DNA from 4 places in the Notoacmeibacter ruber genome. Region 1 is predicted to be linked to each of the others. Evidence: predicted binding sites of a transcription regulator. Region 1 holds the regulator's gene; each other region holds the start of a gene.
The links. The regulator LexA, encoded in region 1, represses DNA repair genes until DNA is damaged. The targets are predictions, from matches to a motif close to TGTTCNNNNTGTGTTCNG.

Region 1 (4,609 bases):
GTTGCTCCCGGTTGACGAGGCTCTTTCACGCCTTCTGAAGCAGGCATCCCCCTTGTCTGCCGAGACGGTCGCTCTTGACGCTGCGGTGGGACGCATTCTTGCATCGCCGCTTCATGCGAAACGGACCCAGCCTCCCTTTGAAGGCTCCGCCATGGATGGCTATGCCGTGCGGGCTGCTGATCTCGATCCGGATGGCGTGCCCTTGGAACTGATCGGCGAATCGGCCGCCGGACACCCCTTCCCTGGTTCTGTCGAACCGGGCCAGACTGTGCGGATTTTTACCGGCGCGACCATGCCGGACGGCGCCGATACGGTTCTGATGCAGGAAAATGCCGAACGTATTGACGACAAAACCGTCAGACCGACCCAAAAGGAACCGGTGGGACGGCATGTAAGGCCTGCCGGCGTCGACTTTTCCGAGGGCGATCTGATGCTGGAAAGCGGAACGAAACTTGATTTCGCTGCCCTCTCCCTCGCTGCCGCAGCCTCGCATCCCACCGTCGACGTCCACCGCAAGCCGCGCGTCGCCATTCTCGCCACGGGCGACGAACTGAAAGCGCCCGGCGAAAGCCTCGCTCCCGGTCAGATCATCGCTTCCAACACGTATGGCATCTCCGCAATCGTGAGCGAGATGGGCGGCGTTGCACTCGATCTGGGGATTACGCCTGATAAGCCTGCGGCCCTGCAAGCCGCGATCGACAAGGCTCAATCGCAGGACTGCGACGTCATCGTGACGCTGGGAGGAGCTTCGGTCGGTGACCACGATCTGGTGCAGAAGGCCATGGTCGACGCTGGTATGGTCCTTGATTTCTGGAAGATCGCGATGCGGCCCGGAAAGCCCCTCATGGTGGGGCGGCTTGACGGCATTCACGTCCTGGGCCTGCCGGGCAATCCTGTCTCCTCCATGGTCTGCGCGCACCTCTTCCTGCGCCCTCTTCTGTGCCGGCTTCTGGGCTCCACTTACAAACCGAAGACAGTGGCGGCCCAATTGACCGCACATCTCGAGGCCAATTCCGGTCGCCAGCATTACATGCGCGCCTCGGCCTCCTATGATGGCGACTGCTGGACGGTCGAACCGGCCGGTTCGCAGGATTCCTCCCTCCTCCGCGTCATGACCATCGGCAACGCGCTCATTGTTCGCCCGCCGCACGCGCCAGCTGCTGAACCTGGCGAAAAGGTACTTGTCGACCTCTGGCGCTGACCTTACCCTGCGGGACCTACTTGCAGAACATGAGAAGAACAGATAGTGTCTGTTCATTCTATGTATCGCTTTGATTCTGCGAGGCGCAGCGATGTTGACTAAGAAACAGCGTGAACTTCTTCTCTATATCGACCAACGGTTGAAGGAGACAGGCATTCCACCGTCCTTCGACGAGATGAAGGATGCGCTCGATCTCGCATCGAAAAGCGGCATTCACCGACTGATTACGGCACTGGAGGAGCGTGGTTTCATCCGCCGTCTGCCGAACAGGGCGCGTGCGCTGGAAATCATCCGTCTGCCGAATACGGCTGCGCCGGGCGGCAATACGGGTTTTCGTCCCTCTGTCATCGAAGGCAGTCTCGGCAAGAAGAAAGAAGCGCCCTCTTCTTCGGGTCCTGGTCGCGGCCCGTCTGAGGCCGCCAATGAATCTGGCATCAGTGTTCCGGTCATGGGCCGCATCGCCGCGGGTGTTCCGATTTCCGCTATTCAGCAGCAGACCGACAGTATCGCGGTTCCGCCATCCATGATCGCCGGCGGCGTTCATTACGCATTGGAAGTGCGCGGAGATTCGATGGTCGAGGCGGGTATCCTCGACGGTGACACGGTCATTATCAAGGATGGCACCGTTGCTGATCCGGGCGATATTGTGGTCGCTCTCGTCGATGACGAGGAAGCGACGCTGAAGCGCTTTCGCCGCAAGGGAGCCTCCATCGCACTCGAGGCAGCCAATCCCGCCTATGAGACGCGAATCTTCCCCCCCGATCGGGTCAAGGTGCAGGGTCGCCTTGTCGGCCTCCTGCGCCGGTATTAAGGCGCGGCTCGGCCCGCAGCGATTTTCAGGGTTTGTCCTTGTCTCCAGACGTATCGCGTTTGCGCGGAGTCCAGTCTGGCAGGCCGCGGGCGGGGCGGCTCCATCGCCTGGCATCGTGCCAGGGCATCGACATGTCTTTGAACGAATAGCTGACGCTCCAGCCGCCGCCCTCTTTTCTCCACAGAGCGGCGGAGCCGTGTTTGGCCAAATCCATGCGATCGATCGTAAGGGTCGGTGAACGCGTGGAGCATCGTCCGGCCTTGGGCTGCGTCGTGTCCCCAATGACGATAATGGCGGCGCGCCCGCACCATGACGCGCGATCCTCCGCATATTTCAGCCATATGATGGGGAGGCTGTCGGGTGGGTCGTAAAGACAAAGGCGTTCGCTGCAGAAGAAACGCTCGTCAGATCGTGCGATCATAGGGGCGCCACTCGGTTCGACAACTTTTTGGGGACCGATGAGACGTTCAGCGCCGAGCGCAGCCATCCACTGATCGCCGACAAAGTTCGATAGTCTCGCCCGATTGGAGATCATCGTACCCTCGGCACCCGCCAGCGCGACGGCGCGCCCATTATCCAGAATGAAACCGGCGGGCCTCTCGCCGGTCCCCAGCAGGCCGAGGCCGATGATCGCGAACGGAAGTGCTGTCCAGCGCAGGGCGGTCTGCAGGACGGCAAACAGGGCCAGAGCGATTGTCAGAAGCATAACGCCTTGGCCGGCGACGAGCCCGGCACGATCGGGGGGCGAGATTTCCGAAACAAATCTGGCGATCCATAGCATCGCCTCGATGCCCTCACCCATCAGTTTGAGAAACGGTGCTTCGAGTCCGAACGGCATGAGCAGAAGCGAAAGAACGGCCATCGGCATGACAAGGATAGAGATAACCGGCGCCGCGAGTAGATTGCCGAGCGGTGCGAGCGGCGCGACCCGCTGGAAGTGCCACAGCGCGAAGATGGTCGTGGCGGCGCCGGCAATAAGCGTCGTGGCGAGAATACCCGCTCCGAAACGAACCGGTAAATTCAGCAGGCCTGCACCGGCACGGCTCTCGCGGGCGAGGTGTCGCCGCCTCTGCCAGAGGCTGTGCGAGCGATACGCCGCGATGAGCGCGGCGGTCGCCGCGAAAGACATCTGAAAACTCGGCCCTATGACCTCGTGAGGCGCAATCAGAACCACCAGAACCATGGCCAATGCCAGGTTGCGCATGGTGATAGCGGTACGGTCGCACAACAGCGCCGCGAGCATGATCGCCAGCATGATAAAACTGCGCTGTGTAGCGATCGCCGCGCCGCTGAGCACAAGATAGCCACCAGCCGCCAAAAGACCTCCAGCGGCCGCCCATTTACGGATGGAATACCGCGCCGCCATTGTTGGAAACAGGGCAAGGGCAAGCCTGATGGCGCCGATGACCGTGCCCGCAGCGAGGGCCATATGGAGGCCGGAGATGGACAGAACATGCGCCAGGCCGCTAACCCGCAACGCTTCGCGTTCGTCGTCCCCGATCGCTGCGCCGTAACCGGCAATAAGAGCGGATGCGATGGCTGCGCTCGGCCCGTTGAGAACCATCGCGATCCGTCGGTCGATCGTCTCGCGCAGCCGATTGACCCTTGCCTTCACCTGTTCCGCCATGTCGGGCGAAGGCGCTATCTTCACCCGCTCCATTTTTCCCAGGGCGAAACCGATGGCACCCAGCCCGTCGAACCATGCATTGAAGGAAAAATCATATCCGCCAGGTCGGACTGGCCCGGATGGCGGCAGCAATCGTGCGCGTAACCTCACCACCTCGCCCGCTTGGGCCTCGGAACTGCCTCCGCGTATGGTCACGCGCACCTTGTCAGGCGCATAGCGCAACTCCGGTCGGGTTGTTTCCACGACCGAGAGAACCAGCCGTCGGCGCCCATCTCCCAGCCGTTCACTGTTGAGAATACGCCCCGTGAGCACTGTCGCGACGGGTGAGCCGAGGGTCTGGTGATTGCGGAAGGCCACATGCATTGCAGCGGTCGCGGCGCCCGCAAGCATGGCGAACAGCAGCAGAAAAATCGCGCCACTCATTCGCCCCCGCCGGACAAAAGCGATAGCCAAAGCGGGCGTGCCTATCGCGATGAGCTGCCAGTGCTCAAGGGGAGCGCGCATGGCGAAATAGAGAAACGCTCCGCTAGCGAAGAGAAGTGCGGAAGCAACGAAGAGGCTGCCTCGTTCGGTTTCCTCTATCAGAAGCGATCGGGCTTTTCGAAACGTCCCGCGCAAAGCTTGGGCCATTCGTTGCGCCGAATTCGTCGAACGTTTCTCTATGCCTGGTTCGAATGAGGATCTCGCGTCAGTCGCCGGGTCGCCGCGCAGGTGAGAGACGACGCCATCGACGAGCCGCCGTTCATCGATATCTCGCTGCCCGGAAACAGGGTTCATGCTCATATCGCCTCATCCGCGGCTCGGCCTTGCACCGCCGCAGACCTATGCTACACGGGCGGACCGGCCTTGCAAAAATCCGAAGGCCGAATGTCATCAAAGCAGTCCGAGATTTTATGACCGATAAAATTGTCACGCGCTTCGCCCCTTCGCCCACCGGCTTCCTTCACATCGGAGGCGCCCGCACGGCTCT
Region 2 (4,609 bases), 680 kb from region 1:
AGCAGCAGATCATCGACGAGAGCCTTCGCACGATCCGCACAAAGCTGAACTAATATCTTGAATCCATAGACCGGGTTCAGGAAAAAGCGCCGGCATCGGCGCTTTTTTTATGCGCGCTCAGATGTGGAACTCATCTTTCTTCGGTGCTTCCGGTGGTGGCAGCCGCAGCATGCCGAAGCTGAGGCGGTGCAGGCGAGGCACAGGCCCATGGGCCGTGATCGCCGAGCGATGAACGCGTGTTCCGTAACCCGCATGCGCTGAAAATCCATAGGTCGGATGCTGCTCGCAACAGCGCGCCAGCATGTGATCACGCGTCACCTTCGCCACAATCGACGCGGCTGCGATGGAGAGACTTCGTTGGTCTCCCTTGATCATGATGCGCGTTTCGCAGGGCGCCCCCGCCGGGTGCTTGTCGCCATCGATCAGAGCAATGCAGGGCGGATCGATATGGCCGCATATTGCACGGCGCATGGCCAGCAGGCTGGCCTGCAGAATATTGATCCGATCGATGGTCTCCGCACCGACCGCGCAGACCGAGACCGAAACGGCCTTCTTCATGATCAGCGTGTAGAGCTCTTCGCGGCGCGCAGCGCTGAGGCGCTTGGAATCATTGAGACCTTTCGGCAGGCGCCTCGGATCGAGAATGACAGAGGCTGCAACAACCGGACCCGCAAGAGGGCCACGCCCGGCCTCATCCACCCCTGAAACGAGGCGCGCACCGCCGCGATAGCACGCGCGCTCCGTCCTGAAATCAGGCGCGGCAGGCGGCATATCCAGCGGAAGGGCAGCCGTTCGAGAATCGGGACGCGGACGAGGCATAGGCGGGCGACCATCGCACCGCTCCCGATTCTCTTCAAGCCCCGCCGAAGGACGCATGGCGGGACCCGGCTTCCAAAGGCGGCCATGAATAAAACCGCCCTTGGGAAGGGGTACGCACGGTGAGGGTGCCGCGCGTACCCCGATCTCAGGATTGTCTAGAGCAGCATGAGCTGTTCATTCTCCGCCCGAGGCGGCTGAAACAGGTCCGTCCGCAGAACCTTTTTTTCCTGATTCAGTCCGAGACGCTTTGCCGCGATCTCGAAACGACGGCCGATCTGCCAGGCATACGGCCCGGAGCCCTTCATGCGCTTGCCCCATTCGGCATCGTAATCGCGGCCACCTCGCATCGAACGGACCAGCGACAGCACATGCCGATAGCGGTCGGGGTGCTCGCGCAGCAGCCAGTCCTTGACGATGGGCGCGACCTCGAGTGGAAGCCTGAGGATGATGTAACCCGCTTCGGTCGCTCCAGCTGCCGAAGCGGAATCGAGAATACGCTCGATCTCATGATCGGTCAGGCCGGGCACGACCGGAGCCACCATCACCGATGTCGGAATGCCGGCGGAGGAGAGGGCGCGAATCGCTTCGAGTCGTCTGCTTGGTGTGGATGTGCGCGGCTCCATCGAACGCGCTGTCCGGCGATCCAATGTCGTGACCGATATTGCCACCTTGGCCAGCCCCTTCTCGGCCATGCGAGACAGAATATCGATATCGCGCATAACGAGAGCACTTTTGGTCACGATGCCGACCGGATGATTGGCCGCTTCGAGAACTTCCAGAATATGGCGCATGATCCGCCATTCTTTCTCGACGGGCTGATAGGGATCGGTATTGGTGCCGATCGCTATGGTTCTCGGCTCATAATTCTTGTTCGCAAGCTCGGCAGCCAGCAGGCGCGGCGCGTCGGGCTTGGCGAAGAGCCGGCTTTCGAACTCCAGCCCAGGCGACAGACCCATATAGGCGTGACTGGGCCGCGCGAAACAGTAGACGCAGCCATGCTCGCAACCCCTGTAGGGGTTGATGGAGCGGTCAAAGGAAATATCGGGCGAATCGTTTCGCGTGATGACCTTGCGCGGTCGCTCGACCTGCACTTCCGTCCTGAAGGGCGGCAGGTCCTCCATCGTCTGCCAGCCATCGTCGAAGCCTTCACGGCTTACAGGCTCGAAACGGCCGGACGTATTGATGCCGGCGCCTCTTCCGCGTCGCCTGGAATGGTCGATGCGAAGACCAGATCCATCGATGATGGCATTGGCCAAGGCGCTACGGCCCGCACTGAACGCGCCGCGGTCCGCTTGTGAAATGGGCTCCATAGGCGAATCTCCGTTCGCTTAACGTTCTTCTAGACGTAAGCTATCAGAGAAATAGAACATATCAAGAACAAAAAGGTTCCAGGCTTTGGATGCTGCTGGTGGGCTTGCACTTCTCTGACCCTGCGGTAGAGGAAGGGATGCTCAGTGTATTGATCCAGACCCATAATGACGAAGAAGCGCTAGCACGTACGCTCGGCTCGCTGATCTCGGCGGCCGTCGACGGCACCGTCCGCGAAGTGATCGTCTGCGATACCGGCTCAAGTGATCACACTCGCAAGGTCGCGGAGATGACGGGTTGCACCTTTCTGAGCGGCTGCGATGCCCTTTCCGCGGTGCGTAGGGCCAAGGCGGAGTGGCTCCTGCTGCTGGAGCCCGGTAGTCGGCCCGCAGGCGAATGGCGTGAAAGCGTCGGCGAGCATATGGCGGCGAATGTGAAAGCGGCGCGCTTCCGGCTTTCAAAGATATCCCGACCACCCTTTCTGAGCCGTGTGCGCCGGCAAAGCCCGCTCTATGCCGGATTGCTCATTACCAAAAGGCAGGCATTGGCCCTGTGCAAGCCGCATCAGCCGCTGGAGAGCATCGGACGCGGCCTGGCGAGTCGGCGTCTCGATGTGGATTTGCATCCCGCCGGGCGGAACACGTCCAAAAGATAGGGATTGCCTTTATCAGACGCTCTTTCGCCCGCCCTCGCGCTTTAGATGTTCGTCGAGGCGCGGCATGATCTCCACGAAATTGCATGGCATGTGCCGGTAGTCGAACTGCGCTTGCAAAATGCCGTCCCAGGCGTCCTTGCAGGCGCCCGTGGAGCCGGGAATCGAAAAGACAAAGGTCTGATTGATCAGCCCTGCGCTGGCGCGGGACTGGATGGTCGAAGTGCCGATCTTCTCGTAGGAAATGCGATGAAAGATCGCCGAGAAGCCATCCATCGCCTTGTCATAAAGCGGCTCGAGCGCATCGGGGGTGATATCGCGGCCGGTAAAGCCGGTGCCGCCCGTGAAGATGATCGCATCGATTTCGTCGCGCAACGACCACTCGCCGGCAATCCGCTGAATGTCGGAAACCTCGTCGCGCACGATCTCGCGCGCGTGTTGGGTATGGCCGGCCGTGGCGATCCGTTCGGCCAGCAGGTCTCCGGACCGGTCATTACCGAGCGTCCGGGTGTCGGAAACAGTGACGATGCCAAAGCCCACCGGAATGAAGGGGCGCCTGTCGTCGATGCGGCTCATTGTCATGTGATGGCTCCTCGGCCCTCAATGGTTTGTGTTGCCTCGACATACCAGTGAGGCTGGCGATGGCGAATGGCGTCGGCTGCGTCTTCCGCTACGGCGAGTGAAGGAAAAATCGCAAAGCAAGTTGCCCCGGAGCCTGTCATCCGCGCGAAAAGCGGTGCCTGACTTTCGAGTTCGGCTAGCGTGTCAGAGATGGACGGAGCCACCGCTATCGCAGCCGCCTCCAGATCGTTGCGCGTGCGGGAGAGCCAGCCGATGACCTGGTCGTACCCAGTTATCGCGGGCAGGGGTGGAAGAGGGGGATTGTCCGGCTTTTCCATTTTTCCGAAAACGTCGGCCGTCGAAACTTTTTCTCCGGAATTGACGAGAACGATCGCCAGAGAGGGCCAGCCTTCCACGGGTGTCAGTCTCTCGCCGATGCCGGCAGCGATAACCGTACGCGATTGAAGACACATCGGAATGTCTGCGCCGAGCGAAAGCGCGAATTTGGCCAAGCCGCCGTTGTCCGCATCAAGCGGAAGGTCCCATAGTTCGCTCAGGGCAAGAAGCGTTGCGGCGGCATCCGCGGACCCACCACCGAGGCCGGCGGCAACGGGAAGGTGCTTCTCCAGCCGGATTGCGACCGGCGGGCAGGCATCATCACCGAAATGGCTTCGCAGGAGGTCTCGCGCGCGCGGTTCCAGATTGTCGTTCCGCGCCGGCAGTGGGTCCCTGCCGGGCCCAACAACCTCGTAGCTGTCCGAAGCGGCGGGAACAATTGTCAGCCGGTCACCGGCGGACGCAAAGACAGCAAGCGTTTCGAGCATGTGAAAGCCATCGTCGCGACGGCCTGTCACATGCAGAGCAAGGTTGATTTTCGCAGGCGCAAGGATGCTTGCGGAGCCGCGGGGCGGCTCAGCATTCTGGAAGGGTGTCACTGTTTCAGGCGGTACTCACCGGTTTCGGGATCGCGAACCAGCGTGCCACGTGACTCGTCCGTCTTGTCTTCCGTATCGCGAAGCGTGCGTCCGACCCGGTCGCTTTCGTTCTGATACATCCTGTAGGCAGCGGCCGCGGCGACGCCCGCCAGAGCGGCAATGATCAGTTGCGGCATGCTCGTCTCCCGCCATGTTCGGTACCCGCTATCTTATGGCCGGATCGTGGCAAAAATTAAAGGCCGAATCGCTGCCAGAGAAGACGCTCCTGAGCTGTCTCGAAGAGGCCGTTCGCCAAAGCCGAGCCGGCCTGCGAGAAATCGTTGCGGAATGGCGA
Region 3 (4,609 bases), 690 kb from region 1:
GGGCGACGCGCCGCCTCGTGATAATGCACGTCGTTGGTGGCCAGCAGGCCCAACCCGTTCTGCCGGGCGATCCGGTCGAGCCGGTTGATGCGTGCGCGGTCATCGCCCCGATAATGGTGGCAGGCCGCCAGATGACGAAGCGTCGGCAGACTGGCCGTCAGGTAGGAGAGATCCTCCGGCAGATCGTCCGGCGGCAGAAGAATAAGCTGGGTGCCTTCGGCATGGGCGGCCAGATTACCCAAAGTGATGTCGCACACACCCTTTTGCTGCCAGTTGCCCTCGGCATCGTTCATCTTTCCCTTGGAGAGCAGGCGGCAGAGCCGGCCATAGGCGGCGCGGTCGCTCGGATAGGCCAGAAAGGCCTCGCCGGTCAGCAGGTGCAGGCGACAGCCGATCACCGGGCGGATATTGGCTTTCACCGCATCGGCATGAAGGCGCACCACACCGGCCATGCTGTTGATATCGGCAATGCCGAGAGCATCATAGCCAAGCGCCCAGGCGGTGCCGACCAGTTCCGCTGCATCGGAGGCGCCGCGAAGAAAGGAGAAGGCGCTCATCACGCCGAGCTCGACATAAGGCGTGCGGGGGTTAGCGGTGAAGTCTCCACTGATCATCTTGCGCGGGTGCTGGTGGTCGTTCTGCGGCATGGTGCAGCCTCACGCAAAAAGGCCATGCAGGAACCAGCGCGGTTCGCTGCCGCGACCGTCATCGTGCAGGCCTTCGCGATAGATCCAGAACCGGCAGCCGGTTGCGTCTTCCACCTTGTAATAATCGCGAAGCCGCGTTCCTGACCGGTCGCGCCACCATTCCGGAGCGATCCGCTCGGGCCCCTGATAGCGAGCGATGCGATGGGGGCGGCGGCGCCAGACGAATTGGGCGGGCGGTCCCTCCGGCACGGCATAGAGTACGCGCACCTCCTCGGCCGGATCGAGCAGGCGAAGGGGGCGTTCTTTCCTTTCTGCTTCGTCGACGGCGTCTTCCTGCTCCGCCAGAGGCGCGCCGTTTCGGCGTGCCCGTTCCGGCACATGGCTTGGGTAGAGGTGGGGGCAGTAGATGGTTGTGTTGCCAAAGCGGTTGGTCAGCCGGTCGATAAGGCGAGGCAGATCGAGGTCGTCCCCGAGCGGGCTGGTCAGATCCGACTGGACCGTATTCATGGCTTCGGTTGCCAGAGCTTCCAGCATGATGACGTCGAAGCCAAAGCCGGGATCGAGCTTTTCGACCCGCTCGGCAAAGAGCGAAACCATATGGTTTGCGTCGCGTGTCGGTGCGGCCGTGGCCGCTTCAATACGGCTTGTTTCTCCATCCGTCCGATAAACGGAGAGACGGACACGCCTGGCGCCTTGCCCCGGCTCCAGAAGAATCTCGCAGAGCCGGTCGCACAGTTCCGGTAAATGGCTGACAGGGTCGATGATCGGTTCGGCCAGTCTCTTGCGGACAGCGAAATGCGGCGCTTCGTTTGGCGCGGATAGGGGTTCTTCCGTTCGCCCCAGCGCCTGATCGAGACGCAAAAGGGGATTGGCGGACAATTCGCTGCGCGAGAAACGCCGTGTCAGATGCAGGCGAGGCATCTTCATCAGGTCGGCGATCCGTCGCAAGCCCAACCTGTGCAGCAACAGCACGGTCTCGGCCTCCAGCCGAAGGGCCGCGACCGGCAGGGACGCAAGGTCCGCCGCCGGCTCCATGCAGAGCGTATGGCTTTCGCCATAATGAGAGAAGGCGTGGGCGGCGCCGATGGTAGGCGCGATGGCAATGCGGCAGCCATAGCCAAGGCTGCCAAATCGCGCCTCCATATCGGCCAGCATGGCGGCTTCTCCGCCCCACAAATGATCGGAACCGGTGGTATCGAGCAGCAAGCCGTTGCTGCCTTCAGCCACGCTCCAGGGACACCAGCGGCGCGACCAGAAGGCCAGCTTTTCCAGCGCGGCCCTGTCGCCGACAGGATTGGCTTGTTCGAGCTGAAGCGTCGGACAAAGGGCGCGCATGTCGACGGCTCTTGCCCCCTTGCGGACGCCGGCTTTTCTGGCCCCTTCGTTGAGATCATGGATGACCGGGCCTTTCGGGCCGTCCGCGATCAGAGCGAGCGGCAGGTCAGGAGGCGGCTCGTCTGCCTGCCTCTTCCGCCACGCCAGCCAGCGTTCCATCGCAAAGCGCGGGAGCCAGATGGAGACGATGCGCCGCGCGGTCATAGGATGCCACCCAGTGGCCCGGGCGCCGGTCACGGGAGCGAAACAGTTCGGCATGCCAGAGCGAGCCGCCTGGCGCTTTCGGATCGTAAGGGAGCGGAGCAGAGGGAAGCGAGTGCAGCCGCCAGCGGTCCCGCGCGGCGCTGAGATCGGCTTTCGCACCATGACGGATCAGCCAGCACGGTGTGCCGCTGGTCTCGGCCCGCATGGCCAATCTCTTGCTGGCGGTGAAGTCCAGCACTTTCGGGTTGCCCCATATTTCCGCCACGACCGCCGAGAGCGCACCACAGCGCAACCCCTCTTCGGCAGCGATCAATACATCGGCGGGTCTGGACAAGCGCGCGCGAATGAAAGGTCTGGATACCGCATAGGGCTCGCCGATTTCGCATAGCGTCAGCCGGTCGGTGATCCACAGAAACGGCCGGGTCGTCCTGCTCAGATGCGCCAGCACGAATCCCGTATTGGCCCCATCTGCGGAGCGCGAGGAAAAGGCTTCGGCAAGCCGGGGCCGCCCATCTGGCAAGGGGACGGACACAGACGGCTCCCTTGCCGAAATTCGGGCGTGAAATCCGGTCATCAGGCATGGGTCATCAGGGTCTAAATGTTCTCTTTATGTTCTAATTCTGGTTATTGCTGAGAGTCAAGCGGAGTCCGCTTTCACGCGTGCTGTCGGAACGGAAAGAGAGAGGGTCGAGGGCGATATGCCGTCTGTTGGCCCGCGTTATTCTCCGGTTTGCGGCAGTTGGGCAAGCCGCGTCAGGCTGTCTTTCAGGATAGCCCATTCTTCCGGCGAAAACTGGCAGGCCAACTCCCTATTATAGATCTCGGCCGCCGCAGTGAGGTCGTCATAGGCCGCCTTTCCCTGGGGGAGCAGAGAGAGGATTTCGCGGCGCCGGTCCTCGCGCGATTCATCGCGCTTCAGAAAGTGTTTGTCTTCCAAGGCGCTGACGGCGCGGGAAATCTTCGTCTTATGCATCTTGGCCATGGTGCTGATCTGCGAAGCGGTCAGATCGCCATAACGGCCAAGGTGAAACAGAACACGCCACTCGGTTCGCAACAGGCCATAACGCTCGCGATAGGTGTTGCTGAAGTGGAGGCTTGTTTCTTCGGCCGCCTGGTTCAGAAGGTAGGGGAGAAATCCTTTCAGATCGAACGCACCGCTCTCAGTCATCGTGGTTCTTTCTCCTCTTCATCTGTTTTATCGGCTCGATCTTTCGGGTTGATAGTTACAAAAGCAACTATTAGGCTCCTGCGCAAATTGTCGGGAGGAGATCGACATGAACAAGCAGACGAAGACCGAGGCTCTGACGCAGGCAGCGACGCCCATCGGCACCACTGAAGGCTATATGCCCGGCTTTGGCAATGATTTCGAGACCGAGGCGCTGCCCGGTGCTCTTCCCCAGGGAATGAACAGCCCGCAGAAATGCAATTACGGCCTCTATGGCGAGCAGCTGACGGGCACCGCCTTCACTGCGCCAGCGCACCAGAACGAACGGACGTGGTGTTATCGTATCCGGCCGTCGGTCAAGCATACGCACCGGTTCAAGAAGATCGATCTGCCGTACTGGAAGAGTGCGCCGAATGTCGATCCGGACGTGATCTCGCTTGGCCAGTACCGCTGGGATCCGGTGCCCCATTCCGAGGGCGGTATGAACTGGCTGACCGGTATGCGGACCATGACGACCGCTGGGGATGTCAATACGCAGGTCGGCATGGCGACCCATATCTATCTCGTCACCGAATCGATGGTGGACGACTATTTCTATTCGGCTGACTCCGAATTGCTGGTGGTGCCGCAGCAGGGCCGCCTGCGGTTCTCCACGGAGCTCGGCATCATCGATCTCGAACCGCAGGAAATCGCCGTCTTGCCGCGCGGCCTCGTCTATCGGGTGGAGGTCATCGAAGGGCCGGCGCGCGGCTTCGTCTGCGAAAATTACGGCCAGAAATTCGAATTGCCGGGGCGTGGACCGATTGGCGCCAATTGCATGGCCAACCGCCGCGACTTCAAGACGCCGGTCGCTGCTTTCGAGGATCGCGATGCACCCTCGACCGTCACAGTGAAATGGTGCGGCCAGTTCCACACGACCGAGATCGATCACAGTCCGCTCGATGTCGTTGCCTGGCACGGCAATTATGCTCCGGTGAAGTACGACCTGAAGACTTATTGCCCGGTCGGCGCGATCCTGTTCGACCATCCCGATCCGTCGATCTTCACGGTTCTGACGGCACCGTCGGGCGTACCGGGCACCGCCAATATCGACTTCGTACTGTTCCGCGAACGCTGGATGGTGATGGAGGATACGTTCCGTCCGCCCTGGTATCACAAAAACGTGATGAGTGAGCTGATGGGCAACATTTATGGCCAGTATGACGCCAAGCCGCAGGGATTCGTACCGGGCGGGATGAGCCTTCACAACATGATGTTG
Region 4 (4,609 bases), 420 kb from region 1:
GCCAAGCAGCGTCATGGACCGACCGGCACGGTCGACCTCGGCTTCGAAGGCGAATTCACGAAATTCTCCGATCTGGCGGATGAGGAGCGTCTGCCGGAGCGCTTCGAGTGACGGCGGCGGCCGCGCTTGTCGAAAAAGAGGTGAACGGCCTTCCCGGGACGATACTGACCATCGACCTTTCGGCGCTTCGCCGCAACTGGGAAGCGCTGCGGCTTCGATCAGCGCCCGCCGAATGCGCGGCCGTGGTCAAGGCCGACGCCTACGGTCTCGGCGTTGAGCGCGTTGCGGCGGCTCTGCCGGAATGTCGAACGTTTTTCGTGGCGACCCCGCAGGAAGGTGCGGCGCTGCGGCCGATACGACCTGATGCGACGATTTACGTTCTTTCGGGGCCATGGAGCATGGCGGCGGCCCAGGCCATGGCGGATTGCTCCCTTCGACCCGTCATCAATACCCCACGGCAATTGACCGACTGGCTCACGACGGGGCTTCCCTTCGCGCTCCATCTTGATACGGGGATGAACCGGCTCGGCCTGACTGACGACCAGGCGGCGGGAATAGGCAAAGATGTCCGGCCTTCGCTCCTCATCAGTCACTTAGCCTGCGCGGACGATCCCGACATTCGGGCAAGTGCAGAGCAAAGAGAGCGATTCAAGAAAATCAGCCAAGCTTTTGAAGGCGTGCCACTTTCTCTCAGCAATTCCGCCGGCGTTTTTCTCGGTGACGACTATCATTTCGATCTGACCCGCCCGGGTATTGCGCTTTATGGCGGATCGGCGGGACCGCGGACCACCGGCATCTCGTCGGTCATCAGACTTTCCGCCCGAATCATTCAGCTTCGCGAAGCAAGGGCTGGCGAAGCGGTCTCTTACGGTTATAGCCACCGCCTCAAGCGAGACAGTCGCCTTGCCACGGTTGCCATCGGCTATGCGGATGGCTTCCTGCGTTCGGCCTCCGGCAGCGGTGTGCCGCTCCGCTCCGCGGTGCCCGGGGGCGCTTATGCGATGCATAGCGGCACGGCCCTCCCCCTCCTTGGCAGGATCACCATGGACCTTTCCATCTTCGACGCAACCGACGTGCCACCCTCGGCTTGTCAGGAAGGCGAGTGGGTGGAAATCATCGGTGACGCAATTTCAGTTGATGACGTCGCGCGCCGCGCCGGAACGATCGGCTACGAGGTCCTGACGGCGCTCGGGCGCCGACACGATCGCCGTTACGTTTGATCGTCTGTCGTCGCCAGGGACCGCGCTCCATGGGGCCGCGTCCAAATAAAAACCAGCACACATGCGAGCGTTATCGCCTGAATGGCCAGCAAGGTGACACCCAACCCCATAGCAACCGACAAACCGAACACAGCAACAATGGAGAGCGTGGCAAGCCTCTTCGCGCGGAGCGAGATCGCACCTTCACGATGCCAATCCATGATGGGTGGGCCAAACCGGGGATGGTTGACCAACCAATTGTGAAGACGCGGCGAGGAACGAGCGAAGCAGAACGCCGCGAGAAGCAGAAACGGAACAGTCGGCAGCAGGGGCAGCGCCACCCCCAGCAAGCCGAGTATCAGCGCGGTGAATCCCGCTGCCATCCAGAACCAACGCATCACCGCCACTGCTTCCCCTTGCGCAGGAAAATCGAAAGTCACTCCTTTTCATCTGTAGCGCAGTTGGCGGCAATCGACAGCGCGGATCAGACAATCGTGTTTTCGGCTGGCAAGATGCTCGATTCTGCGATATGAACGAAAGAGGAACATTCGAGGATATTCATGGCCCGTCAGAAGATCAGTTTCATTTGCGCACAATGCGGCACAGTTCATCCGCGCTGGCAGGGTAAATGCGATGGATGCGGCGAATGGAACACGCTGGCCGAGGAACAGGCGGGCGGCGGTGTCGGCGGCGGGCATCAACGCGCGCCGAAAAAAGGCCGGCCTGTGGAACTGGTCACGCTGGACGGCGAGCAGCAGGAGGCGCCACGCATCCGAACCGGGATTGCTGAGCTGGACCGCGTCACCGGAGGCGGCTTCGTGCGCGGCTCTGCGCTTCTTTTGGGCGGCGACCCGGGAATCGGAAAATCGACACTCCTGATGCAGGCGGCGGCGTCCCTCGCTCGTCGAGGAAGTCGTGTCATCTATGTCTCGGGTGAGGAAGCCACCGGGCAGGTCCGCTTACGGGCTCGCAGGCTCGATGCAGCGGACAGCGCGGTGATGCTCGCAGCCGAAACCAATGTGGAGAATATTCTCGCAACCCTCGCTGACGGTCCGCGTCCGGATTTCGTCATTCTCGACTCGGTTCAGACTCTCTGGACCGACAGCGTGGAGAGTGCACCCGGCACCGTTACTCAGGTACGCGCCAGCGCATCAGCCATGATCCGCTATGCCAAACAGACCGGCGCGGCAATCGTGCTCGTCGGACACGTGACCAAGGACGGACAGATCGCCGGACCTCGCGTGGTCGAGCACATGGTGGATGGCGTGCTCTATTTCGAAGGCGATGGCGGCCAAGCCTACCGGATTCTCCGGACTGTCAAGAATCGTTTTGGCGCGACCGACGAGATCGGCGTCTTTGCGATGAGCGACAAGGGGCTGGCAGAGGTCGCCAACCCGTCGGAACTCTTTCTGGGCGAGCGCAACGGCAAATCGCCAGGCGCAGCCGTTTTTGCAGGCATGGAGGGCAGTCGTCCCATTCTTGTGGAAATCCAGGCGCTCGTCGCGCCCTCCCCACTCGGCACGCCCCGCCGCTCGGTGATCGGCTGGGACAGCGGTCGGCTCTCCATGATCCTCGCCGTGCTGGAAGCCCATTGCGGCGTCCGCTTTTCACAACACGATGTCTATCTGAATGTCGCCGGAGGCTATCGCATTACCGAGCCTGCTGCCGATCTTGCCGCCGCCGCCGCGCTGGTATCGTCGCTGGCCGGGCTTGCTCTGCCTGCCGATTGCGTCTATTTCGGCGAAATCAGTCTCTCCGGGGCGGTGCGGCCGGTCGGCCATTCCATCCAGCGGTTAAAAGAGGCGCATAAGCTGGGATTTGAAAGGGCTGTTCTTCCGGCGAGTACCGAGGAAATCGGAACCAAGGCGTTACGGCTCTCGCAGCCTGAGACTCTGGTTGATCTGGTTGCCTCCATCGCAGGCTCCTCGCAAATTTCGGCGCGTGAAGAAGCGGCCTGACTGTCTGCCGTGAAGCGGTCGCAGTCCCATGCTGAGAGAGACCGACCGAGACACGGACAGATAGACGGATAATATGACACTTCTGGATGGCATCTTCATTGTTTTCACGCTGGTGTCGGCGCTTCTTGCCATGGTTCGGGGCTTCTCTCGTGAAGTGCTCTCCATCGCATCCTGGATCATCGCCGGCATTGTCGCGTGGATCGCCTATCCGTTTCTCTCTCCCTATCTTCTCGAACCGCTTGGCCGGCAGATCTATGCCGATCTCGCCGCGGCGGCGATCATTTTCCTGATCGTTCTGATCATCGTCACCATCATCACCATGCGCATCGCCGACTTCATCATCGACAGTCGGGCCGGCGCGCTGGACCGTACGCTGGGCTTCATTTACGGCGTGGCGCGAGGCGTGGTCGTTCTGGCTGTAGCTCTGCTTTTCTTCCAGTGGCTGGTCGCCGGCAATCCGCCGGAATGGGTGGCCAACGCCAAGTGCCGGGCGATCCTGGATCCGGTAGGCGAGGAAATTGCCTCGCTCCTGCCTGAAGATCCCGAACGCGACCTATTCGACCGGTTTCTGGACGACGAAGACGACACCGAGGCCCAGCCTGGTGATGAAGACGCGACACAGAACTGAAACGGCTGGCCACCTCTTGCGGGTGGCCTTGCTCCTTTTGCGATGACAGGGCAGTGCAATGGCTGAGACCGACCGTTTCATTTCCGATGATTGGGATAACGAAGCCGATGCGTTTCACGACGAGTGCGGCGTGTTCGGCATTTACGGACGGCAGGACGCCGCTCCCATCGTCACGCTCGGGCTGCACGCCCTTCAGCATCGGGGACAGGAAGCGGCGGGGATCGTATCCTTCGATGGCGCACAGTTCCACGTCGAGCGGCATATCGGCCTGATCGGCGACACCTTCACCAAGCAGAGCGTGATGGATCGCCTACCGGGCCACCGGGCGATCGGCCACGCGCGTTATTCGACCACCGGCGAATCGAGCCTTCGCAATGTCCAGCCGCTCTTCGCCGAGTTGGCGGACGGCGGTTTCGCCGTCGCGCATAACGGCAACATCACCAATGCGATGACGATCCAGCGCGTTCTGCAGAAGCGTGGAGCCATCATCTCGTCCACGTCGGACACCGAAACGCTTCTGCATCTGGTGGCGACAAGCGAGAAGACCAATTTCAACGACCGCTTCATCGACGCTGTCCGCCAGTTGGAAGGAGCTTTCTCGCTCGTTGCTCTTTCCTCCAAGAAGATGATCGGCTGCCGCGACCCGCTCGGCATCAGGCCGCTCGTGCTCGGCGATCTGGACGGCTCCTACATCCTCTGCTCGGAAACCTGTGCGCTGGATATTATTGGTGCGCGCTTCGTCCGGGACGTGAAGCCGGGCGAGATGGTCGTCATCACAGAAAAGGGCATCCAGAGCCATTTTCCGTTCGACAGCGTGGAAAGTC

Region 2: the regulator LexA is predicted to act here: its motif matches at 2,182-2,199, upstream of D8780_RS03560 (PA0069 family radical SAM protein).
Region 3: the regulator LexA is predicted to act here: its motif matches at 2,786-2,803, upstream of D8780_RS10170 (ImuA family protein).
Region 4: the regulator LexA is predicted to act here: its motif matches at 1,729-1,746, upstream of radA (DNA repair protein RadA).

The regions. Positions count from the first base shown of each region.
Region 1 covers NZ_RCWN01000001.1:1,442,464-1,447,072, forward strand. The annotation lists gene D8780_RS06830 (molybdopterin molybdotransferase MoeA) at 1-1,201, shown strand, start outside; gene lexA (transcriptional repressor LexA) at 1,293-2,012, shown strand; gene D8780_RS06840 (ComEC/Rec2 family competence protein) at 2,038-4,269, opposite strand; gene gltX (glutamate--tRNA ligase) at 4,533-4,609, shown strand, end outside.
Region 2 covers NZ_RCWN01000001.1:760,152-764,760, forward strand. The annotation lists gene D8780_RS03550 (F0F1 ATP synthase subunit B family protein) at 1-53, shown strand, start outside; gene D8780_RS03555 (ribonuclease HII) at 118-819, opposite strand; gene D8780_RS03560 (PA0069 family radical SAM protein) at 975-2,129, opposite strand; gene D8780_RS03565 (glycosyltransferase) at 2,267-2,782, shown strand; gene moaB (molybdenum cofactor biosynthesis protein B) at 2,795-3,355, opposite strand; gene D8780_RS03575 (4-(cytidine 5'-diphospho)-2-C-methyl-D-erythritol kinase) at 3,358-4,275, opposite strand; gene D8780_RS03580 (hypothetical protein) at 4,272-4,451, opposite strand; gene D8780_RS03585 (S49 family peptidase) at 4,508-4,609, opposite strand, start outside.
Region 3 covers NZ_RCWN01000001.1:2,132,439-2,137,047, reverse strand. The annotation lists gene D8780_RS10180 (error-prone DNA polymerase) at 1-647, opposite strand, end outside; gene D8780_RS10175 (Y-family DNA polymerase) at 657-2,186, opposite strand; gene D8780_RS10170 (ImuA family protein) at 2,089-2,718, opposite strand; gene D8780_RS10165 (MarR family winged helix-turn-helix transcriptional regulator) at 2,905-3,354, opposite strand; gene hmgA (homogentisate 1,2-dioxygenase) at 3,461-4,609, shown strand, end outside.
Region 4 covers NZ_RCWN01000001.1:1,020,019-1,024,627, reverse strand. The annotation lists gene D8780_RS04820 (replicative DNA helicase) at 1-111, shown strand, start outside; gene alr (alanine racemase) at 108-1,220, shown strand; gene D8780_RS04810 (YbaN family protein) at 1,211-1,639, opposite strand; gene radA (DNA repair protein RadA) at 1,760-3,157, shown strand; gene D8780_RS04800 (CvpA family protein) at 3,231-3,785, shown strand; gene purF (amidophosphoribosyltransferase) at 3,844-4,609, shown strand, end outside.